Regions from separate parts of the Streptacidiphilus sp. EB129 genome, predicted to be linked through region 1. Evidence: predicted binding sites of a transcription regulator. Region 1 holds the regulator's gene; each other region holds the start of a gene.

Region 1 (7,094 bases):
CTGTTGACACCCCAGTGGGTCAGCCGTCGGGCCGGGCCGCCGTCCACCGACGCGACGTGCACCTCGGGGGCGCCGTCTCGGGTCGACGCCCAGGCGATCCGACTGCCGTCGGGCGAGATGCGCGGCCGGGTGACCGGCACCTGGTCGGCGCTCACCCGCCAGGCCCGTCCGCCGGCCAGCGGGGCCAGCCAGACGTCGTCGTCGGCCACGAAGGTGACCAGATCGGCGTGGAGGTGCGGGAACCGGGGGTAGCTGTCAGCTTCACTCACGCGGACACCCTAGCCACCACCACTGACAGTGCGACAGCGGTTTCCGAAGCTGGACGATCAGTTCCAGCGCCCGCTGCGCCCGAGCAGCAGCGCACCCGCCGCGACCCCGGCCGTGGAGGTACGCAGCACCGAGGACCCCAACCGGTACGGGGCCGCCCCGGCCTCCGCGAAACGGGCCAGCTCGTCCGGCGAGACCCCGCCCTCCGGGCCGACCACCAGCACCAGCTCGCCCCGCTCCGGCAGCGCGGCGGTGGCCAGCGGCTGCGAGAACCCCTCCTCGTGCAGCACCGCGCCCAGGGCGGCCCCGGCCAGCAGTTCGCCCACCTGACGCGTGCTCATCGCCCCGCGGACCACCGGGAAGCGCAGCCGGCGCGACTGCTTGCCCGCCTCGCGGGCGGTGGCCCGCCACTTGCCCAGCGCCTTCAGGCCCCGGTCGCCGCGCCACTGGGTGACGCAGCGCGAGGCCGCCCACGGCACCACCTCGTCCACGCCGACCTCGGTCATCAGCTCCACCGCGAGCTCGCCCCGGTCGCCCTTGGGCAGTGCCTGGACCACGACGAGGCGGAGCTCCGGCTCGGGCTCGGCGAGGAGTTCGGCGACACGGACCTCCAGCACGTCCTTGCCGACGACGCCGACGACCGGCCCGGACACCCCGGCCCCCGCACCGTCCGTCAGTACGACGGTCTCCCCCACGGTCAGCCGCTTGACCGCAACGGCGTGCCGCCCCTCGGCCCCGCCCAGCGCGACGACCGCCCCCACGGGCGCGAGCTGCGCGGTCTCCACAACAAACACGGGTGCAGTCACGACGTACCTGTTCCTGTTACTACCTGGGGGCGCGAGGAACTGCGCTGCCAACCACGCACCTACGTAGAGGGCTGGCAGCGCGCGCGGTTGATCAAGCAGAGCCCCGCGCCCCTGTGGTTACTAACGCCCGTTGAACGCATCCTTCAGACGCGAGAAGAGCCCCTGCTGCCCCGGAGCGAACGTGCCCGAAGGGCGTTCTTCGCCACGGAGCTTGGCGAGCCGCCGCAGCAGGTCCTCCTGCTCCGCGTCGAGCTTGCCCGGGGTCTGGACCTCGACATGCACTATCAGGTCGCCGCGTCCGCCGCCGCGCAGATGCGTGACGCCGCGCCCGTGCAGCGGCACCGACTGGCCGGACTGGGTGCCGGGGCGGACGTCGATCTCCACCATCCCGTCCAGCGTCTCCAGCGGGACCTTGGTGCCCAGCGCCGCCGCGGTCATCGGCAGCGTCACCGTGCAGTGCAGGTCGTCGCCACGGCGCTGGAAGGTGGAGTGGGCGTTCTCGCTGATCTCGACGTAGAGGTCACCGGCCGGGCCGCCGCCGGGGCCGACCTCGCCCTCGCCGGCCAGCTGGATCCGGTTGCCGTCGTCGACGCCGGCCGGGATCTTCACCGTCAGCGTGCGGCGGGCGCGGACCCGGCCGTCGCCGGCGCACTCGGGGCAGGGGGTGGGCACGACGGTGCCGAAGCCCTGGCACTGCGGGCACGGACGGGAGGTCATCACCTGGCCCAGGAACGACCGGGTGACCTGGGACACCTCGCCGCGGCCGCGACACATGTCACAGGTCTGCGGGGAGGTGCCGGGGGCCGCGCCCTCGCCGTTGCAGGTGGTGCAGACGACGGCGGTGTCGACCTGGATGTCCTTGGTGGTGCCGAACGCGGCTTCCTGCAGGTCGATGTCGATGCGGATCATCGCGTCCTGGCCGCGCCGGGTCCGCGAACGCGGTCCCCGCTGGCCCCCGGACGCGCCGAAGAACGCGTCCATGATGTCGCTGAAGCCGAATCCCGCGCCCGCGCCGAAACCGCCCTGGCCCGCGCCGCCGCCGTTGGCGGAGAGCGGGTCGCCACCCAGGTCGTAGATCTGCCGCTTGCTCGGGTCCGAGAGGACCTCGTAGGCGGCGTTGATCTCCTTGAACCGCTCCTGGGTCTTCGGGTCGGGGTTGACGTCCGGGTGCAGTTCGCGCGCGAGTCGGCGGAATGCCTTCTTGATCTCGTCCTGCCCCGCGTCACGCCTGACGCCGAGTACCGCGTAGTAGTCCGTGGCCACCAAAATGCTCCGCTTGTTTTCGTTCGCGCCAGTTTGTCCAGCGAGCTCAGGGTGCTGAGAAGGCTGTTAGGACGCGGCCAGGATCTGACCGACGTATCGTGCCACCGCCCGGACGGCGCCCATGGTGCCCGGGTAGTCCATTCTCGTCGGTCCGACCACGCCCAGTTTGGCGACTGTCTCGTCGCCCGAACCGTAGCCCACCGACACGACCGACGTGGAATTCAGCCCCTCGTAGGCGTTCTCGTGCCCGATCCTCACCATCATGCCCGCGTCCGCGGTCTCGCCGAGCAGCTTCAGCAGGACCACCTGCTCCTCCAGCGCCTCCAGGACCGGGGCGATGGTGAGCGGGAAGTCGTGCGGGAAGCGGGTCAGGTTGGCCGAGCCGCCGATCACGATCCGCTCCTCGGTCTGCTCCGCCAGCGCCTCGAACAGCGAGGTGAGGACGGCCGTGACGGCGCCCCGGTCCTCGCGCTCGAAGGTCTCGGGAAGATCCTGGAGCAGCGTCGGCACCTCGGCGAAACGCTGCCCTGCGGCCCCGCCGTTCAAACGGGTGCGCAGGTCCGTGAGGAAGGTCTCGCCGACCACCGTCGGGCAGTCGATCAGCCGCTGCTCGACCCGGCCGGTGTCGGTGATCAGCACCAGCATCACCCGGCTCGGGCTCAGTGCGACCAGCTCGACGTGCCGCACCGTGGAGCGGGACAGCGAGGGGTACTGGACCACCGCGACCTGGCGGGTGAGCTGCGCCAGCAGCCGCACCGTACGGGCCACCACGTCGTCGAGGTCCACCGCGTGGTCCAGGAAGCTGCCGATCGCCCGGCGCTCGGCCCCGGACAGCGGCTTGACCTCGGTCAGCCGGTCCACGAAGAGCCGGTAGCCCTTGTCGGTCGGCACCCGGCCCGCGCTGGTGTGCGGCTGGTGGATGTAGCCCTCGTCCTCAAGCGTGGCCATGTCGTTGCGCACCGTCGCCGGGGACACGCCGAGGCTGTGGCGTTCCACCAGCGCCTTGGAACCGACCGGCTCCTCGGTGCCGACATAGTCCTGGACGATGGCGCGCAGGACCGCCAGCTTGCGATCGTCGAGCTTGCGATCTTCATGCACGGGGCACGCACCTCCTCTGCCGAGTCGTGGCCGGCGACCTGTGCTGACCGGTCCGCTGGGCCGTTCTGGCACTCTGGACGAACGAGTGCCAGGAGCTGTCCGGCCAGTGTAAGGCGCAGGGGTGCGCCACAGGAACGGCTGGGCCGTCCCGTACGTACCACTGGGTAGGCCCGACAGGGCAGAATGAGCTGATAGCGCCGCCACGTAGCGGCGCAGTACCGAGGAGAGGCCATGGCCAGGACACGTTTCGCTCCGGACCGCGGACTGACGAGCCGGATGCTGCTGACGATGTTCTTCATCGGCCTGCTGTACGTGGTGTTCGTCGGCGTGCTGCTGGTGGTGCTGAAGGGGGCCTGGCCGATCATCGCGGTCGTCGCCGGCGGGCTGTTCATCGCCCAGTTCTGGTTCAGCGACAAGATCGCCGCGTTCAGCATGGGCGCCAAGGAGGTCACCGCGCAGGAGTACCCGGAGCTGCACGGAACCGTCGACCGGCTGTGCGCGCTGGCCGACATGCAGAAGCCGCGGGTCGCGGTCTCGCAGAGCGACGTGCCCAACGCCTTCGCGACCGGCCGCAATGAGAAGAACGCTGTGGTGTGTGTCACCACCGGACTGCTGCGCCGGCTGGAGCCGGAGGAGCTGGAGGGCGTGCTGGCGCACGAGCTCTCGCACGTGGCGCACAAGGACGTCGCGGTGATGACCATCGCCGGCTTCCTCGGCGTGCTGGCCGGCATCATCACCCGGGTCGGCCTGCAGTTCGGCATGTTCGGCGGCTTCGACCGCCGCGACGACCGGGACGACAACAGCGGCATGGTGATGCTGGTGGTGATCGCGGTCAGCGCGGTCGTCTACGCCATCAGCTTCCTGCTGACCCGGCTGCTCTCGCGCTACCGCGAGCTGTCCGCGGACCGCTCGGCGGCGCTGCTGACCGGCCGCCCCTCGGCGCTGGCCTCGGCGCTGACCAAGGTCACCGGCCAGATGGCGGCGATCCCCACCCAGGACCTGCGCCGCGCGCAGCCGTTCAACGCCTTCTACTTCGCCCCGGCCATCTCGGCCCGGGAGATGGCCAGCCAGGCGTTCTCCACCCACCCGTCGCTGGAGCAGCGGCTGGAGCAGCTGGGCAAGATCTCCGCCGAACTCGGCCGCGGATAGCGGACACCGTTCCCTCCCCCACTCCCCTAGGAGCAGCACCCATGGGCTTCCTGGACGCCCTGCTCGGCCGCACCAAGCCCGTCAAGCCCAATCTCGACCAGCTCTTCGGCCTGCCGTCCGCGGCGATCACCCTGGAGGCGGCGGCCGACTTCAAGCCCACCGGCATCGGTTCGGTGTGCTTCGCCGCCGCCGAGGGGGGCGCCTTCGCGCAGGTCCAGCAGGACGTGCAGGCCCTGCTGGACGCGGACACCGAGCGCGGCGGCGTACCGGTGGAGAGCACCCGCGACTCCTACGGCTACACCTGGCTGACCTCGCGTCACAGCGCGGACGACATCGTGTCGCTGGTCAACGACGTGCACGCGATCAACACCGCGCTGGAGAGCACCGGCTTCGGCCCGCAGCTGCTGTGCTCGCTGGTGAACTTCACCGACAGCCGGAACCGCTCGCTGGCGCTGGTCTACCTCTACAAGCGCGGCTCCTTCTACCCCTTCTCCCCGCAGCAGGGGGGCGGCGAGCGGCGCGACAACGCGCTGGAGCTGCAGATCAAGGCGATGCTGGGCGACGACCTGCGGATCGAGCAGGACCTGACCCGGTGGTTCCCGGTCTGGGGAGCGCCCGGCCTGTGACCCCGCCGAACGCCCCGCGCAGCTACGACCTGACACCGCCGTGGAAGCGCTCGGCGCCCGTCCCGGAGTTGCCCGCGGAGCGGGACCTGGTGGTGGAGGAGGTCACCACCGGGTTCTGCGGCGCGGTGCTGCGCTGCGAGAAGACCGCGGAGGGGTTCACGGTCACCCTGGAGGACCGGCACGGCAGGCTCCGGGTCTTCCCGCTGACGCCGCGCGGCTTCCTGGTGGACGGCAAGCCGGTGACCCTGGTCCGGCCCACCGCCGCCGCACCCGTCGCACCGGCGCGCACCGCGTCGGGGTCGGTGGCGGTGCGGGGGGTGCGGGCACGGGTGGCGCTGCCAAGCCGGATCTACGTCGAGGGCCGCCACGACGCCGAGCTGGTGGAGCGGGTCTGGGGCGACGACCTGCGGATCGAGGGCGTGGTGGTGGAGTACCTGGAGGGGATCGACGATCTGCCCGCGATCGTCGCCGACTTCGCTCCGGAACCGGGACGGCGGCTGGGGGTCCTGGTGGACCACCTGGTGCCCGGCACCAAGGAGTCGCGGATCGCCGCGCAGGTGAGCGGTGCCGACGTGCTGGTGGTGGGGCATCCCTACATCGACGTCTGGGCGGCGGTGAAGGCCTCCTCGGTCGGCATCGCGGCCTGGCCGGAGGTGCCGCGGGGTGAGGTCTGGAAGGAGGGGGTCTGCCGCCGGCTGGGCTGGCCGGTGGATCCGCCGGCGGCGTGGAAGCGGATCCTCGCCTCGGTGAACTCCTACCGCGACCTCGACCCGGCACTCCTCGGAAGAGTCGAAGAGTTGATCGACTTCGTAACAGCACAGGCAACCACCTGAGGGGCGCGGGGAACTGCGCTGCCAGCCCTTTACGGAGGTGCACGGTTGGCAGCGCAGTTCCCCGCGCCCCTGTTGTTGCTCGTGTGCCTAATCGACCAGGTCTCGGACTACGGCGTCGGCCAGAAGCCTGCCCCGCAGGGTCAGCACCGCGCGGCCCGCCTCGTACGGCTGCGCCGCCAGGAGCCCGCCCGCGAGGGCGCGGTCAGCGCCTATGCGGCCGGGCTGGTGCAGGAGGTCGAGGGGGACGCCGTCGGACAGCCGCAGCTCCAGCAGGATGCGCTCGACGCGGCGGTCCTCGGCGGAGAGGCGCTCACGGCCGTGGGCGGGGGTGCGGTCCTCCGCCAGCGCCTGGGCGTACGCCGCCGGGTGCTTGACGTTCCACCAGCGCACTCCGCCGACGTGGCTGTGCGCGCCGGGACCCGCGCCCCACCAGTCCGCGCCGGTCCAGTACAGCTCGTTGTGGCGGCAGCGGGCCTCCGGGGTGGTCGCCCAGTTGGAGACCTCGTACCAGTGCAGGCCGGCCGCGCTGAGCAGTTCCTCGGCGATCAGGTAGCGGTCGGCGTGGACGTCGTCGTCGGTCATCGGGATCTCGCCGCGGCGGATCCGGGCCGCGAGCTTCGTTCCCTCCTCGACGATCAGCGCGTACGCCGAGACGTGGTCCGGCTCGGCCGACAGCGCCGCCTCCAGCGAGGCGCGCCAGTCGTCGTCGCTCTCCCCCGGCGTGCCGTAGATCAGGTCCAGGTTGACGTGCTCGAAGCCGGCCGCGCGCGCCTCCGCGACGCAGGCCTGCGGACGGCCGGGGGTGTGCCTGCGGTCCAGCAGCTCCAGCACGTGCGGCCGGACGCTCTGCATGCCGAAGCTGAGCCGGTTGAAGCCGCCCTCGCGCAGCTCCGCCAGGTACGCGGGGTCGACCGACTCCGGGTTGGCCTCGGTGGTCACCTCGGCGTCCGGCGCCAGGCCGAACTCGTCCCGGATCGCCGCCAGCATCCGGACCAGGTCGCCGGCCGGCAGCAGGGTGGGGGTGCCGCCGCCGAGGAAGACCGTCCGCACCG
Region 2 (7,094 bases), on a different contig from region 1:
GGTACCAGGCGGCGGTGGCGCTCGGGCGGCGGGCTCTGGAGCTGCTGCCGGGCACGGAACCGGCCAAGCCCTCGGACCGGGTGTCCGTCGGGGCGCCGGAGCGGGCGCCGGTGACCGTCGCCGGGTATGTCTCGGTGGGCGCGGAGCCGGGCACCCGCACGCTGCTGGACGCGCTGCACGCGCGCGGCGTGCGCGTGCTGCTGCCGGTGCTGCTGCGGGACAACGATCTGGACTGGGGCCGGTACGAGGGCGCGGACGGCCTGGTGCGCGCCCGCAAGGGGCTGTGGGAGCCCGGTGGCGAGCCGCTGGGACCGGCGGCGGTCTGCTCGGCCCGGCTGGTCCTGCTGCCGGGGCTGGCCGTGGACCGGCGCGGGATGCGGCTGGGACGCGGTGGCGGCAGCTACGACCGGGTGCTGGCCCGGCTGGCCGCGGCCGGCTCCACCGCCCGCCTGGTGACCCTGCTCTACGACGGCGAGGTACTGGCCGACCCGCTCCCGGTCGAGCCGCACGACCGCCCGGTCGACGCCGCGGTGACGCCCTCTCAGCTGTTCGCCTTCGACGAGGCCCGCTAGCCCGCAAGCGCCAGACCGCGCGCCAAGCGCCTGCCGAACACCCGCAGGACGCCGCCGCGACGGGGGCGCGGGGAAGAGTCCGGGGCGCGGGGGAAGAGCCGGGCGACCTGCGCCCCTCCCCCGCGCCCCTCGGGGCTACTGCGGTGTCAGCGTCAGCTTGTCCTTGGCCGCCGCGTCCACCTTGGCCCGGCTGTAGACCCAGTCGAGCATGTCGCCCTTGGCCCACAGCGGCGTCTGGTCGTCGTAGTGCGCGTCGTACGCGTGCCCGGAGGCGCCGCCGATGGTGATCCAGCGCGAGGAGTCGAGGTCGGACAGGTCCACGACCATCCGCATCGACGGCGCCCAGTCCACCTGGTAGCCCGCGGCGGCGTTCCAGCCGGTCGCGTCGACCGCCGCGCTGCCGCCGTCCAGCTGGTACGGGCCGCGGTTGAGCAGTTGGTGCACCAGGCCGGAGAAGATCGAGGAGTCGTCCGTCCCCAGGGTCTGCTCCTTGAGCGTCAGGGTGTGGATCCGGCCCCAGCTCCAGGTGCTGATGTCCTTGCCCTCCAGCGCGGTCATCTGCATGCGCGCGTCGATCATGGCCGCCGCCAGCACGTTGTCACGGCCCTGCACCTGGACGTTCCTGGTGTTGGTGTACGACCACCAGTCGCTGTTCGGCTGGTTCAGCAGGTTGGTGACGGCGGTGGTCCACTGGTCGCTGCCGTCCGGCATCGCCTCGTCGGGGCTGCGGGTGCCGCACACCGAGACCCGCTGGGGCTGGCCGTTGACGCCGTCGGCCGGAAGGTTGGCGACGGCCGGAGGCACCGTCAGGACGCAGTCGGAGGTGGCCCGCACCGAGGCGGGGAACTTCTCGTCGAAGACGATGTGCAGCAGGTTGCTCCACACCGCGTTGTAGTACGCCGCCGCGGCCGAGCCCGAGTCCTGCTGGAAGTCCCAGTCCTTGAGCAGGTTCTGCGCCTGGACGTAGTACGCCCCGGAGAGCTTGGCGTTGAGCAGGTACGGCACCAGTGTCTGCGCCATCACGCTGGTGTCGTCCAGCTGCATGGTGCGCATGTCGTCCGGGGAGATCCGCCCGCCGTTCTGCAGCTTCGACTGGATCAGCGAGGCGATCTGCTTGGCACGGGTCCCGTAGCCCCAGTCGTCGGTGAGCTCGTAGGGGTAGCTGGTGTCGACCACGGCCTGGTTGGCGGTGACGATGTAGCCGGACGAGGGGTTCTCCACCCACGGCAGCGCGGCCGTCGGGATGTAGCCCTGCCAGACGTACCGCGAGTCCCAGCCCGGCTGCGGGTAGGTGCCGTCGTCACCCGCGATCTTCGGCCGGATCGGGATCCGGCCGGGGGCCTGGTAGCCGATGTTGCCCGCGGTGTCGGCGTAGATCAGGTTCTGTGCCGGGACCGCGAAGTCGGTGGCGGCGGCGCGGAAGTGGGTGAAGTCGGTGGCCCGGTCCAGCTCGAACACCGCGTCCATGGTCTTGCCCGGCTCCAGCGCCGTCCACTTCAGGGCGATGGCGTAGCCGCCGCCACGCGGCGGGGCGCTGCCGTCCACCGGGGCGTTCTGGCCGACGGACTGCTCCTCCGTGCTGTGGTCGGAGATGATCGGCATGCCGTCGGCGGTGGTCCGCACCGTCACCGTCTGGTCCGGCCCGCCGGCCACCTTGATGGTCTCGGTGCGGGTGGTGAACTTCTGGTCCTGGTTGTCGTACAGGTAGGTGTCGGGGCCGGTGACCTGCTCCAGGTAGAGATCCTGGACGTCGGCGCCGAGGTTGGTGAAGCCCCAGGAGATCGACTGGTTGTGACCGATGACGACACCCGGCATCCCGGCGAAGGTGAAGCCGGTGACGTCGTAGGGGCAGGCCGCGCTGACCGTGGTGCAGTGCAGCCCCATCTGATACCAGACGGAGGGGACGCCGGGGCCGAGATGCGGATCGTTGGCCAGCAGCGGCTTGGTGGTGGTGGTGTGGCTGCCCGCCACCACCCAGGAGTTGGAGCCGATGCCCTGGCCCGGGGCGCCGAGCAGCGCGGGGACGCTGTCGAGGTTCGCCGCGAGCTGGGTGGCGACCTGCTGCAGCCCCTGGACGGTGCCGGAGCCGCCGGCCGTGCCGGAGCCGCTGCCGGGCGTCGTCGAACTGCGGTAGGAGGCCGGGGTGCCGCTGGTACCGTTCCCGCCGTTGGACCCGGTTGAGCCGCTCCCGCCGTTGGACCCGGACGAGCCGTTCGAGCCGGAGGCGACGGTCTGCGCGGACGCTCCGGCGCCGTCCGCCGGGCGGTAGGTGGCCTTCTTGCCGTCCGCGTTGCTCACGGTGCCGGTTTTGGCCAGGATCGTCCCGTTGGTGCTGTACGGGTAGCTCGGGTACAGCTCGGCGATCTGCTGCTTGGTCAGACTCTGCGAGAGCAGCGAACGGTCGATCTCCTGCTGCATGTTGCCGCTGAGGTCCCAGGCCATCGCCTTGAGCCAGGAGATCGAGTCGACCGGGGTCCACGGCGCGGGCTTGTAGCCACCGTAGGCGGCGCCGAGCAGCGCGTACTCCAGCGAGGCGCCGGCCCCGCCCGGATGCTCGCCCAGCCAGGCGTTGACGCCGGCCGAGTAGGCGTCGAGGTTCTTCTTGGTCTCCGGGTTCAGCATGGTGTCGTACTCGGTCTGGGCCACCCCGCGCCAGTTCATGGTGCGGATGAAGGTGTCCGTCTGGACCTGGCTCTTGCCGAACATCGAGGCCAGGGTGCCGGAGGTGACATGGCGATTGACGTCCATCTGCCAGAACCGGTCCTGGGCCTGGACGTAGCCCTGGGCCATGAAGAGGTCGGCGGAGGTGTCCGCGTAGATCTGCGGAATGCCGTTGGCGTCACGCTCCACCTGCACCGGGCCTGACAGCCCGGCGAGATGGATGCTGCCCGTGGTCTGCGGGAAGGAGGCGCGGACCGTTCGTACGCCGAGCCATCCGCCCACCGCGGCGCCGGCCACCAGCAACAGGGCGAGCAGAACGACCAGCAAGCGCAGGCGCCGGAACTTCTTGGTGCGGGGCATCAGGGTCCTTGGTGGGGCAGGGGCTCGTCCGCCGCCGTGCGGTGCGGCGGAGCCGACGCTAACACCTCAGCCCCGGGGCTTGCGGACTGGCACCTGACCAGCTCGTCATCTTTCCGAAACCGGAAGGAATCCCAAGCCCAGGTAAAATAACCGTCAGGTCAAGCGGCGCCCTCTCCCCGGCCGCCCATCAGGTCTTTTCTGTGAACCGCCTGTGCCTGTTCCGCTCCCTTTCCGCGCCGTCAAACCCCCTGCCGCGAGGTGCTCCTGAGTGACCGTTCACCATCTCGACACACTGCTGCTGATGTTCTCGCTGGTACTGCTCATCGCGGTCGTCGCGGTGCGGCTGTCCTCCCGCAGCGGGCTCCCCAGCCTGCTGCTCTATCTCGGCATCGGTGTCGCCCTGGGCCAGGACGGTTTCGGCATACGGTTCGACAACGCGTCACTGACCCAGGTACTGGGCTATGCGGCGCTGGTGGTGATCCTCGCCGAGGGCGGACTCGGGACGAAGTGGACGGACATCAGGCCCGCTGTCCCGGCCGCGGCGGTGCTGGCCACCGTCGGCACCGGGGTGAGTGTCGGGGTGACCGCGCTGGGAGCGCATCTGCTGGTCGGCGCCGACTGGCGGCTGTCGCTGCTGCTCGGCGCGATCGTGTCGTCCACCGACGCGGCTGCGGTCTTCTCGGTGCTGCGGCGGGTGCCGCTGCCGCCGCGGCTGAGCGGTCTGCTGGAGGCCGAGTCCGGGTTCAACGACGCCCCGGTGGTCATCCTGGTCGTCGCCTTCGCCACCACCCGCCCGGTGGAGAGCTGGTACGAGCTGCTCGGCTCGATATCCCTGGAGCTGGCGATCGGACTGGTCGTCGGTCTGCTGGTCGGCAAGCTGGGTTCGCTGGCGCTGCGGGACATCGCGCTGCCGTCCTCCGGCCTCTACCCCATAGCCGTGGTCGCGCTCACGCTGTTCGCCTACGCGGGCGGCGCGCTGATGCACGGCTCCGGCTTCCTCGCCGTCTACGTCAGCGCGGTATTCCTGGGCAACGCCCGGCTGCCGCACGGGCCCGCCACCCGGGGCTTCGCCGAGGGGCTCGCCTGGATCGCGCAGATCAGCATGTTCGTCCTGCTCGGCCTGCTGGTGAACCCGCACACGCTGGTCGACGCGATCGTGCCGGCCCTGGTGGTCGGCCTGGTGCTGGTGTTCCTGGCCCGGCCGCTGTCGGTGCTGGTGACCATGACGCCGTTCGGGATGGTCTGGCGCGAGCAGGCGCTGCTGTCCTGGGCCGGCCTGCGCGGCGCGGTACCCATCGTGCTGGCGACCATCCCGGTGGTGGCGAACGTGCCGGGCGCGGAACGGCTGTTCAACACGGTGTTCCTGCTGGTCGTGGTGTTCACCCTGGTGCAGGGCCCGACGCTGCCGTGGGTCGCCCGGCGGCTGCGGATCGGCGACCCCGCTCACGCCGACCTGCTGGACGTCGAGTCCGCGCCGCTGGAGCGGCTGCACGGTCATCTGCTGTCACTGTCACTGGCCCCGGGCTCCCGGCTCGCGGGCGTCGAGATCAGCGAGCTGCGGCTGCCCAGGGGCGCGGCGGTGACCCTGGTGGTCCGCGACGGCGCGAGCTTCGTCCCGGCGCCGACGACGGTGCTCCGGCCCTCGGACGACCTGCTGGTGGTCAGCACCGACGAGGTGCGGGACCGGGTCGAACGGCGGCTGCGGGCGGTGGACCGCGGCGGGAAGCTCGCGGGCTGGCTGGGCGAGCGCAGCGAGTACTGACGCCGGGCAGGGCCCCGGCGCGCGCCGGACCGCCCCGTCCCCAGCGTTGTCACAGCTCACACGGGCCACGGTGGACTATCGCCGCGGAATAACGCATCATTGACCGTCGTTAGCACTCATCAGGCGAGAGTGCCAGGAGGAATGACAGTGCCGACGTACCAGTACCAGTGCACCGAGTGCGGTAACGGCCTGGAGGCTGTCCAGAAGTTCACGGACGACGCCCTCACGGTCTGCCCCGCGTGCAGCGGAAAGCTGCGCAAGATCTACTCCGCTGTGGGTGTGGTCTTCAAGGGCAGCGGCTTCTACCGCACCGACAGCCGCTCGTCGTCGAGCAGCACCGTGAGCGCGGCGAAGTCGGGCGGCGGCACGCCCTCGGCGTCCTCGTCCTCCTCGTCGGGCGACTCGTCGTCGAGCAGCTCCTCGTCGAGCTCCTCGACCACCGCGAGCAGCAGCGCCTCGCCCGCAGCCTGACCGCAGACGCTCCGCCCGGCCCCGCTCCGTTCCTGTTCCGTAAGGACGCGCGGGGCTGTGGCGTACCCGGAGCGCTCCCTATGCTGCGAAGCATGGCCAACCCCACACCGAGCAGCTCCACGGCGACCCCTGCGAGCAGCACCCCCACCGCCGAGGTGGGCATCATCGGCGGCACCGGACTGTACGCACTGGCCGACGACCTCGCCGAGGTCGTCGTGGACACCCCCTACGGGCCGCCGAGCGACTCGCTGTTCGTGGGCGAGGTGGCGGGGCGCCGGGTCGCCTTCCTGCCCCGGCACGGACGCGGGCACGGGGTGCCGCCGCACCGGATCAACTACCGCGCCAACCTGTGGGCGCTGCGCTCACTCGGGGTGCGCCAGGTGCTCGGCCCCTGCGCCACCGGTGGCCTGCGGCCCGAGCACGGCCCGGGCACCCTGCTCGTCCCCGACCAGTTCGTCGACCGCACCGCGGGACGCGCCCAGACCTACTACGACGGTGAGCTGCGCCCGGACGGTGTCCGTCCCGAGGTCGTGCACGTCTCCGCCGCCGACCCGTACTGCCCCGTCGGCCGGGCGGCCGCGGTGAAGGCGGCCGGAGCCGCGGGCTGGGCGGCGGTGGACGGCGGCACGCTGGTGGTCGTCGAGGGCCCGCGCTTCTCGACCCGCGCCGAGTCCCGCTGGTACGGGGCCCAGGGCTGGTCGGTGGTGGGCATGACCGGCCACCCCGAGGCGGTGCTGGCCCGGGAGCTGGGCCTCTGCTACACCTCGATCGCGCTGGTCACGGACCTGGACGCGGGGGTGGAGACGGGCGAGGGAGTGACCCACGCGGAGGTGCTGCGGGTCTTCGCGGGCAGTATCGACCGGCTGCGCGGGGTTCTGTTCTCCGCCGTCGCGGGGCTGCCGGTGACGGCAGAGCGCGACTGCGTCTGCTCGCACGCCCTGGACGGGCTGGAGACCGGACTGGCGCTGGCGGACTGAGCCCGCCCGCACTCGGGAGGGTGAGCGGGTTGTCCACAGTCCCCGGGTTGTCCACAGAGCGGGGCCTGCCGGCCCGACCGGGATGCGGACTGGGACATCGTGGAGTTCGTCAGCTCCTCGACACCTCAGAGTTCAGGTGGTGGTCCCATGTCCGTGTTGATCGACACGCCGGTCCGCAGCGGGAACCGGTCTCGCAGCCACGCCCCTCGTACCCACTCGCTGCGCCCCACCCCCGGGCGGGACGCCCCGACAGGCGGCGCGGAGGCGCCGGCCTTGACGCCGGCACAGGCT
Region 3 (7,094 bases), on a different contig from region 1:
CCGACCGGGGCGACCACGACCCCCTCCTTCGGGCAGACCCAGTGCGGGTCCGGGCCGAGCTCCGGCTCGACGCTGAGAGCCTGCGGGTCACCCTCCACGGCGCAGGACCCGCACAGCGGCCAGCGTCCGTACGCCTCCAGCAGGGCGTCCTGCACGTCCTGGGCGACCAGCCCCAGCACGTAGTCCCTGCCGTCCGGCCACTGCTCGACCCACCAGCGGCGCTGGGCGACGGCGTCCTCCAGCAGCGAGACGACCGTGGCATCGGCGACGTCACGCGCGGTCAGGTCGCGCAGTACCCCGGCGCGGGCGGTGTGCAGTGCGGCTTCGAGTGTGTCGGCGTCCATCCGCCCAGTGTCTCAAACCGCGCCACTCCCTCCCGGTCGGTGGCGCCGCCCCGGCCCGGCAACGCCGCGAGGCGGCCCGCCCCGAAGGGAGGACCGCCTCGCAGTGTGAAGCACTACAGCAGTACGGCAGTGCTGCTGCGCAGCAGATGCCGCGGTGAAGCCTGGAGCGTCTGATCCGGAGGGATCAGAAGTCCATGTCGCCACCCGGCATGCCGCCGCCCGCGGGGGCACCGGCCTTCTCGGGCTTGTCGGCGATGACGGCCTCGGTGGTGAGGAAGAGCGCGGCGATGGAGGCCGCGTTCTGCAGCGCGGAGCGGGTGACCTTGGCCGGGTCGATGATGCCGGCCGCGATCAGGTCCACGTACTCGTTGGTGGCGGCGTTGAGGCCCCAGCCGGGCGCCAGGTTGCGCACCTTCTCCACGACGACGCCACCCTCAAGGCCGGCGTTGACGGAGATCTGCTTGAGCGGGGCCTCCAGGGCCACGCGGACGATGTTGGCACCGGTGGCCTCGTCGCCCTCCAGCTCCAGCTTGTCGAAGGCCACCGAGGCCTGCAGCAGCGCGACGCCACCACCGGCGACGATGCCCTCCTCGACGGCCGCCTTGGCATTGCGCACGGCGTCCTCGATGCGGTGCTTGCGCTCCTTGAGCTCGACCTCGGTCGCGGCACCGGCCTTGATGACGGCCACGCCGCCCGCGAGCTTCGCCAGGCGCTCCTGGAGCTTCTCGCGGTCGTAGTCCGAGTCGCTGTTTTCGATCTCGGCGCGGATCTGGTTGACCCGGCCGGCGACCTGGTCGCTCTCGCCGCCACCGTCGACGATGGTGGTCTCGTCCTTGGTGACGACGACCTTGCGGGCGCGGCCGAGCAGCTCCAGACCGGCGTTCTCCAGCTTGAGGCCGACCTCCTCGGAGATGACCGTGCCGCCGGTGAGGATGGCGATGTCGCCGAGCATGGCCTTGCGGCGGTCGCCGAAGCCCGGGGCCTTGACGGCGACGGACTTGAAGGTGCCGCGGATCTTGTTGACGACCAGGGTCGACAGGGCCTCGCCCTCGACGTCCTCGGCGATGATCAGCAGCGGCTTGCCGGACTGCATGACCTTCTCCAGGATCGGGAGCAGGTCCTTGACCCCGCCGATCTTGGAGTTGGCGATCAGGATGTACGGGTCCTCGAACGAGGTCTCCATACGCTCCAGGTCGGTGGCGAAGTACGCCGAGATGAAGCCCTTGTCGAAGCGCATGCCCTCGGTGAGCTCGAGCTCCAGACCGAAGGTCTGCGACTCCTCGACGGTGATGACGCCTTCCTTGCCGACCTTGTCCATCGCCTCGGCGATGAGCGCGCCGATCTGCTCGTCGGCGGCGGAGATGGAGGCGGTGGAGGCGATCTGCTCCTTGGTCTCCACGTCCTTGGCCTGCGCCAGCAGCTCGGCGGAGACGGCCTCGACGGCCTTCTCGATGCCGCGCTTCAGGGCCATCGGGTTGGCGCCGGCCGCGACGTTGCGCAGGCCCTCGCGGACCAGGGCCTGGGCCAGCACGGTGGCGGTGGTGGTGCCGTCGCCCGCGACGTCGTCCGTCTTCTTGGCGACCTCCTTGACGAGCTCGGCACCGATCTTCTCGTACGGGTCCTCGAGCTCGATCTCCTTGGCGATGGAGACACCGTCGTTGGTGATCGTGGGGGCGCCCCACTTCTTCTCAAGGACGACGTTGCGGCCCTTGGGGCCGAGCGTGACCTTGACAGCGTCGGCGAGCTGGTTCATCCCGCGCTCAAGGCCGCGACGAGCTTCCTCGTCGAAGGCAATGATCTTGGCCATGGAAGTGGTCCTCCCGGACAGGGTGGCTGCGTGTGGACCGCGCTGGCGCCCGCGACGGACGGACCCGGCCTGCGACGGTCACTTCCCGGCGCGCCCGGGGCCTCACCTACCCGGCCCGTTGTCACTCTCTACCTCAGAGTGCTAACGCCAATGATTAGCACTCACCCCTGCCGAGTGCAAGCAGATCTCCCCGGAGCCGGGCCCCGGAACGCCCGCAGGTCCGTACCCCGAGGGGTACGGACCTGCGGGAAGACCTGCGTGGATGCTTCGTTTGGAACGAGGCTCAGCCGGTCCTGTCGTCAGTCAGCGGTTGCTCGACCGAGGGTCACACCACACGGACCATGTCCGCCTGCGGACCCTTCTGACCCTGCGAGATCTCGAACTCGACCCGCTGGCCCTCTTCGAGCGACCGGTACCCGTCCATCTGGATCGCGCTGTAGTGGACGAACACGTCCGCACCACCGTCGACCGCGATGAAGCCGTACCCCTTCTCCGCGTTGAACCACTTGACGGTGCCCTGAGCCATTCCAAACTCCCCTATTACTGGCCCTTTCACGGACCGCACTCCGCGGACCGGGCCGAGGCGGCCACGCATGGCGCGGTGCTTCAGCCGACGCTGAATGTATCCACTCAGATGCCCTCCGCAACAGGGCATAAGGGAGGGAATTCTTACGGAGCCACAAGGGGCATTAGCGGGCGAATACCCGCATAGCACGGCAATTCGGTCCGGACATAGCGGACCTGACCGACAAATCGATCCAGGAATTCCTGTGCAGCCAGAGCGCCTCCGCGCCGCATGCCGTCTCAGTCACCGGGACGCCCGGCCGCTGCCGGGCAGGGTGGACGGCCAGGTGGTACACGTGGCGTGAGCGAAGGGATTGGCCGGAAGTGCCGTACGTGACGTACCCGCAAGGGCGGACCACCGGTAACCGGAAGCAACTGTACCCCTCCGCGGGTGGAGATCCGTGCACAGGGCACGTGCCGCCGGTGTACGCATGGAAAACAACGGAACCGGGATACCCGCGAATAGCGGGCGGCCCGGTTCCGAGTTGTTCTGGGAATTACTCTGCGTCAGCAGCCGCCGGCCACGGCCGGGATCACCGAGACGCTCGCGCCGTCCGGAACGGCCGTCTCCAGACCCTCCGCGAAACGCACGTCGTCGTCGTTCACGTACACGTTGACGAAGCGGCGCAGCTTGCCGGCGTCGTCCAGGATCCGGCCGCTGATACCGGTGTGGTTCGCCTCCAGATCGGCGATCACGGCCGCGAGGGTGGCGCCCTCGGCCGCGACCTCGGCGGCCCCGCCGGTGTAGGTGCGGAGGATGGTGGGGATTCTGACGGAAACGCTCATGCTGGTACTCCTCTGCTTCGCCCGCTCAGGCGAGTCGGTTCCCTCGCTTCGCCTGCTCAGGCGAGGCCGGCCTCTCGGAACGAGACCAGGGTGGGGCGGATGGTGGCGGAAAGGCCGGTGGTCGGCTCCACCGCGTCCAGGGTCTTCAGGCCGTCGCCGGTGTTGAGGACGACGGTCTCGGCGGCCGGGTCGAGCAGACCGTTCTTGATCAGCTTCTGCAGCACGCCCACGGTCACCCCGCCCGCCGTCTCGGCGAAGATGCCCTCGGTGCGCGCCAGCAGCTTGATCGCGTCCACCACCTGCTCGTCGGTGACGTCCTCCACCGCGCCCCCGGTGCGGCGGCAGATGTCCAGCACGTAGGGGCCGTCCGCCGGGTTGCCGATGGCCAGCGACTTGGCGATGGTGTTCGGCTTCTGCGGGCGGATCACGTCGTGGCCGGCCTTGAAGGCCACCGAGACCGGGGAGCAGCCCTCGGCCTGGGCGCCGAAGATCTTGTAGGGCCTGTCCTCGACCAGCCCGAGGGCGATCAGCTCCTTGAGACCCTTGTCGATCTTCGTCAGCTGGGAGCCCGAGGCGATCGGGATGACCAGCTGGTCCGGCAGCCGCCAGCCGAGCTGCTCGCAGATCTCGTACGCCAGCGTCTTGGAGCCCTCGCCGTAGTACGGGCGGAGGTTGACGTTGACGAAGCCCCAGCCCTCGCCGGCCGGGTCGCCGATCAGCTCCGAGCAGAAGCGGTTCACGTCGTCGTAGTTGCCCTCGATGCCGACCAGCTCGCCGCCGTACACGGCGGCCATCACGATCTTGCCCTGCTCCAGGTCGTGCGGGATGAAGACGCAGGAGCGCAGCCCGGTTCGGGCGGCGGCGGCACCGACCGCGCCGGCCAGGTTGCCGGTCGACGAGCAGGACAGGGTGGTGAAGCCGAAGGTGCGGGCGGCCTCGACGGCGATGGCGACCACGCGGTCCTTGAAGGAGTGCGTCGGGTTGCCGGAGTCGTCCTTGACGTAGAGGGCGCCGGTGACGCCCAGCTCGCGGGCCAGGTTGTCGGCCTTGACCAGCTTGGTCCAGCCCGGGTTGAGGTTGGGCCGGGAGGCCACGTCGGGCGAGACCGGCAGCAGCGGCGCGTAGCGCCAGATGTTGGTGGGGCCCGCCTCGATCCGGGCGCGCAGCGCCTCGGGGTCTCCGGTGGGCAGGTCGTAGGCCACCTCAAGGGGGCCGAAACACTCGCTACAGGCGAAGTCGGGGGCCAGTTCGCTCCGCGCGCCGCACTCGCGGCAGGACAGGGCGACGGCGGGGCCGAACGAGTCGGATGTCAGTGGTGCAGCTACCATGATGGCGAGGCCCTCTCTCCTCATCTTCCCCGCGGCGCGTCTCGCCGCAGGACGGAATTGGCACCTTCCCGACCAGCGCCGCAGTGGCGGATGGCAGGGGGGTTGCCGGGACTTCAACGGGCCGTTCCCTCAGTCCCTCTGGATGAGCTCTATGGCGGTCGGTCGCTGCCGCGCCGCGTTTGTGATGATGGCCGTACACCCGCCGAGCGGCGGTGGTAGGTCGTCCCCAAGACTGTAACCGAAGCCCCGCCCACGATCACGGGTCGTCCGCGAGGCGAGACACGCGCCATGACGGACGGTGCCACAAAGAATGAGGAGCCCTGTGCTTGACGAGGTCGCGGACTGGCTGCGCCGCCGCTCCTGGGCGGCCGCCGACCGCTCGCTCCCGGAACTGCTGGCAGCCAAACGGGCTACCGGCAGCACGGTCAGCGTGGTGCTCCCGGCGCTGGACGAGGAGGCGACCGTCGGCGAGATCGTCACGGCGATCCGCCGCGACCTGATGGAGGCCGTGCCGCTGGTCGACGAGCTGGTGGTGGTCGACTCCGGCTCCAGCGACCGCACCGGGCAGGCCGCGGCCGCGGCCGGGGCGCGGGTGGTGCACCGCGACGACATACTGCCCCGGCTCCCCGCGGTGGCCGGGAAGGGCGAGGTGCTCTGGCGGTCGCTGCTGGTCACCGGCGGCGACATCGTCTGCTTCGTCGACGCCGACCTGCGGGCGTTCGACTCGGCGTTCGTCTCCGGCATCGTCGGGCCGCTGCTGACCGACCCCGGGGTGGCCTTCGTCAAGGCCATGTACGACCGGCCGCTGGAGACCGCGACCGCGCACGACCCGGCCGGCGGCGGACGGGTCACCGAACTGGTCGCCCGACCGCTGCTGAACCTCTACTGGCCGCTGCTGGCCGGCTTCGTCCAGCCGCTCGGCGGCGAGTACGCCGCGCGCCGCTCGCTGCTGGAACGGCTGCCCTTCCCCACCGGGTACGGGGTGGAGCTCGGACTGCTGGTGGACGCCCTGGAGCTGGCCGGCCTGGACGCACTCGCCCAGGTGGACGTCGGCGTGCGGCACCACCGGCACCAGGACGCCCGGGCACTGGGCCGGATGGCGGCCGCCATCCAGCTCACGGCGATGGAGCGGTTGTCCCGCGGCCACCGGCTGAAGCTCGCCGACGACCTGGCCGAGGAACTGGCCACGCCCCGGATCACCCAGTTCACCCGCACCGCGGACGGCTTCACCCCGACCACCGCCGACATCGCGGTGAGCGAGCGCCCGCCCCTCGTCACGCTGCTCGACCTCACCACGCCCGGCTTCACCACGCCCGACCCCGACGCGCCCGACCTCAACGCGCCCGATGCCGCTCCGCGCGAAGCCACCGCACCAGACGCCAACGCTCCCGAAGCCACTGCTTCCGACGCCACTGCGCCGAATCATCACGTTTGACCATGTCCACCCGAGGCAAGGTAGGGACCATGCCCAACGCCAGCGAAGCCAGGATTCTGCTCGCCTCCAACCGCGGACCGGTGTCCTACACCGTCGAGGACGACGGCACGCTGACCCCGCGCAGAGGCGGCGGCGGGCTGGTGTCCGGCCTCTCCGCCATCGGCGAGGAGGTGGACTCGGTCTGGGTCTGCGCCGCGCTCTCCGAAGGGGACCGCGCCGCGACCCGGCAGGGCCGCACCGACCCGTCCGTGCGCATGCTGGACATCGACCCGGGCACCTTCGCCCGCGCCTACAACGGCATCGCCAACTCCACGCTCTGGTTCGTCCACCACCTCATCTACAACACCCCGACCAGCCCCGTCTTCGGCGCCGCCTTCCGTCGCGAGTGGGCCTCCTACGAGGCCTACAACACCGCCTTTGCCGAGGCGCTGGCGGCGGCCGCGGCACCCGGGGCGACCGTGCTGGTCCAGGACTACCACCTGTCACTGACACCCCGGCTGCTCCGCGCGCTGCGCCCGGACCTGCGCATCGGCCACTTCTCGCACACCCCCTGGGCGCCGCCGGACTACTACCGGCTGCTGCCCGACGACATCGCCCGCGACGTGCTCACCGGCATCCTCGGCGCGGACCGCGCCGGATTCCTCACCCAGCGCTGGGCCGCCGCCTTCGCCGACTGCTGCGAGGCCGTGCTGGGCGCGGAGGTCGACCGGGACGCCCTCACGGTCACCCACCAGGGCCGGCGCACCCGGCTCGGGGTGCACGCGCTCGGCGCCGACGGCGACTTCCTCCGCGAGCGCGCGCACCGTCCGGACGTGGACGCCCGCCTCAGC

Evidence for each region. The regulator HrcA, encoded in region 1, represses chaperone genes, less so after heat shock. The targets are predictions, from matches to a motif close to TTNGCACTCNGNNNNNCNGAGTGCNAA.
Region 2: a site for HrcA is predicted at 5,465-5,491, ahead of ABH925_RS13500 (FmdB family zinc ribbon protein). Genes of this name have one in related genera too.
Region 3: a site for HrcA is predicted at 2,306-2,332, ahead of groL (chaperonin GroEL). Genes of this name have one in related genera too.

Annotation. Positions count from the first base shown of each region.
Region 1 covers NZ_JBGCCS010000009.1:43,068-50,161, reverse strand. Annotated here, with positions in the region: gene ABH925_RS13785 (PDZ domain-containing protein) at 1-269, opposite strand, end outside; gene ABH925_RS13780 (16S rRNA (uracil(1498)-N(3))-methyltransferase) at 327-1,073, opposite strand; gene dnaJ (molecular chaperone DnaJ) at 1,194-2,336, opposite strand; gene hrcA (heat-inducible transcriptional repressor HrcA) at 2,403-3,434, opposite strand; gene htpX (zinc metalloprotease HtpX) at 3,666-4,583, shown strand; gene ABH925_RS13760 (hypothetical protein) at 4,625-5,209, shown strand; gene ABH925_RS13755 (DUF3097 domain-containing protein) at 5,206-6,042, shown strand; gene hemW (radical SAM family heme chaperone HemW) at 6,130-7,094, opposite strand, start outside.
Region 2 covers NZ_JBGCCS010000008.1:290,321-297,414, reverse strand. Annotated here, with positions in the region: gene ABH925_RS13515 (5-formyltetrahydrofolate cyclo-ligase) at 1-572, shown strand, start outside; gene ABH925_RS13510 (penicillin acylase family protein) at 708-3,593, opposite strand; gene ABH925_RS13505 (potassium/proton antiporter) at 3,862-5,355, shown strand; gene ABH925_RS13500 (FmdB family zinc ribbon protein) at 5,503-5,826, shown strand; gene ABH925_RS13495 (S-methyl-5'-thioadenosine phosphorylase) at 5,919-6,803, shown strand.
Region 3 covers NZ_JBGCCS010000023.1:2,518-9,611, reverse strand. Annotated here, with positions in the region: gene ABH925_RS25215 (hypothetical protein) at 1-344, opposite strand, end outside; gene groL (chaperonin GroEL) at 529-2,151, opposite strand; gene ABH925_RS25205 (cold-shock protein) at 2,477-2,677, opposite strand; gene ABH925_RS25200 (MoaD/ThiS family protein) at 3,223-3,501, opposite strand; gene thrC (threonine synthase) at 3,558-4,853, opposite strand; SAM riboswitch class I at 4,847-4,978, opposite strand; gene ABH925_RS25190 (glucosyl-3-phosphoglycerate synthase) at 5,152-6,264, shown strand; gene ABH925_RS25185 (trehalose-6-phosphate synthase) at 6,294-7,094, shown strand, end outside.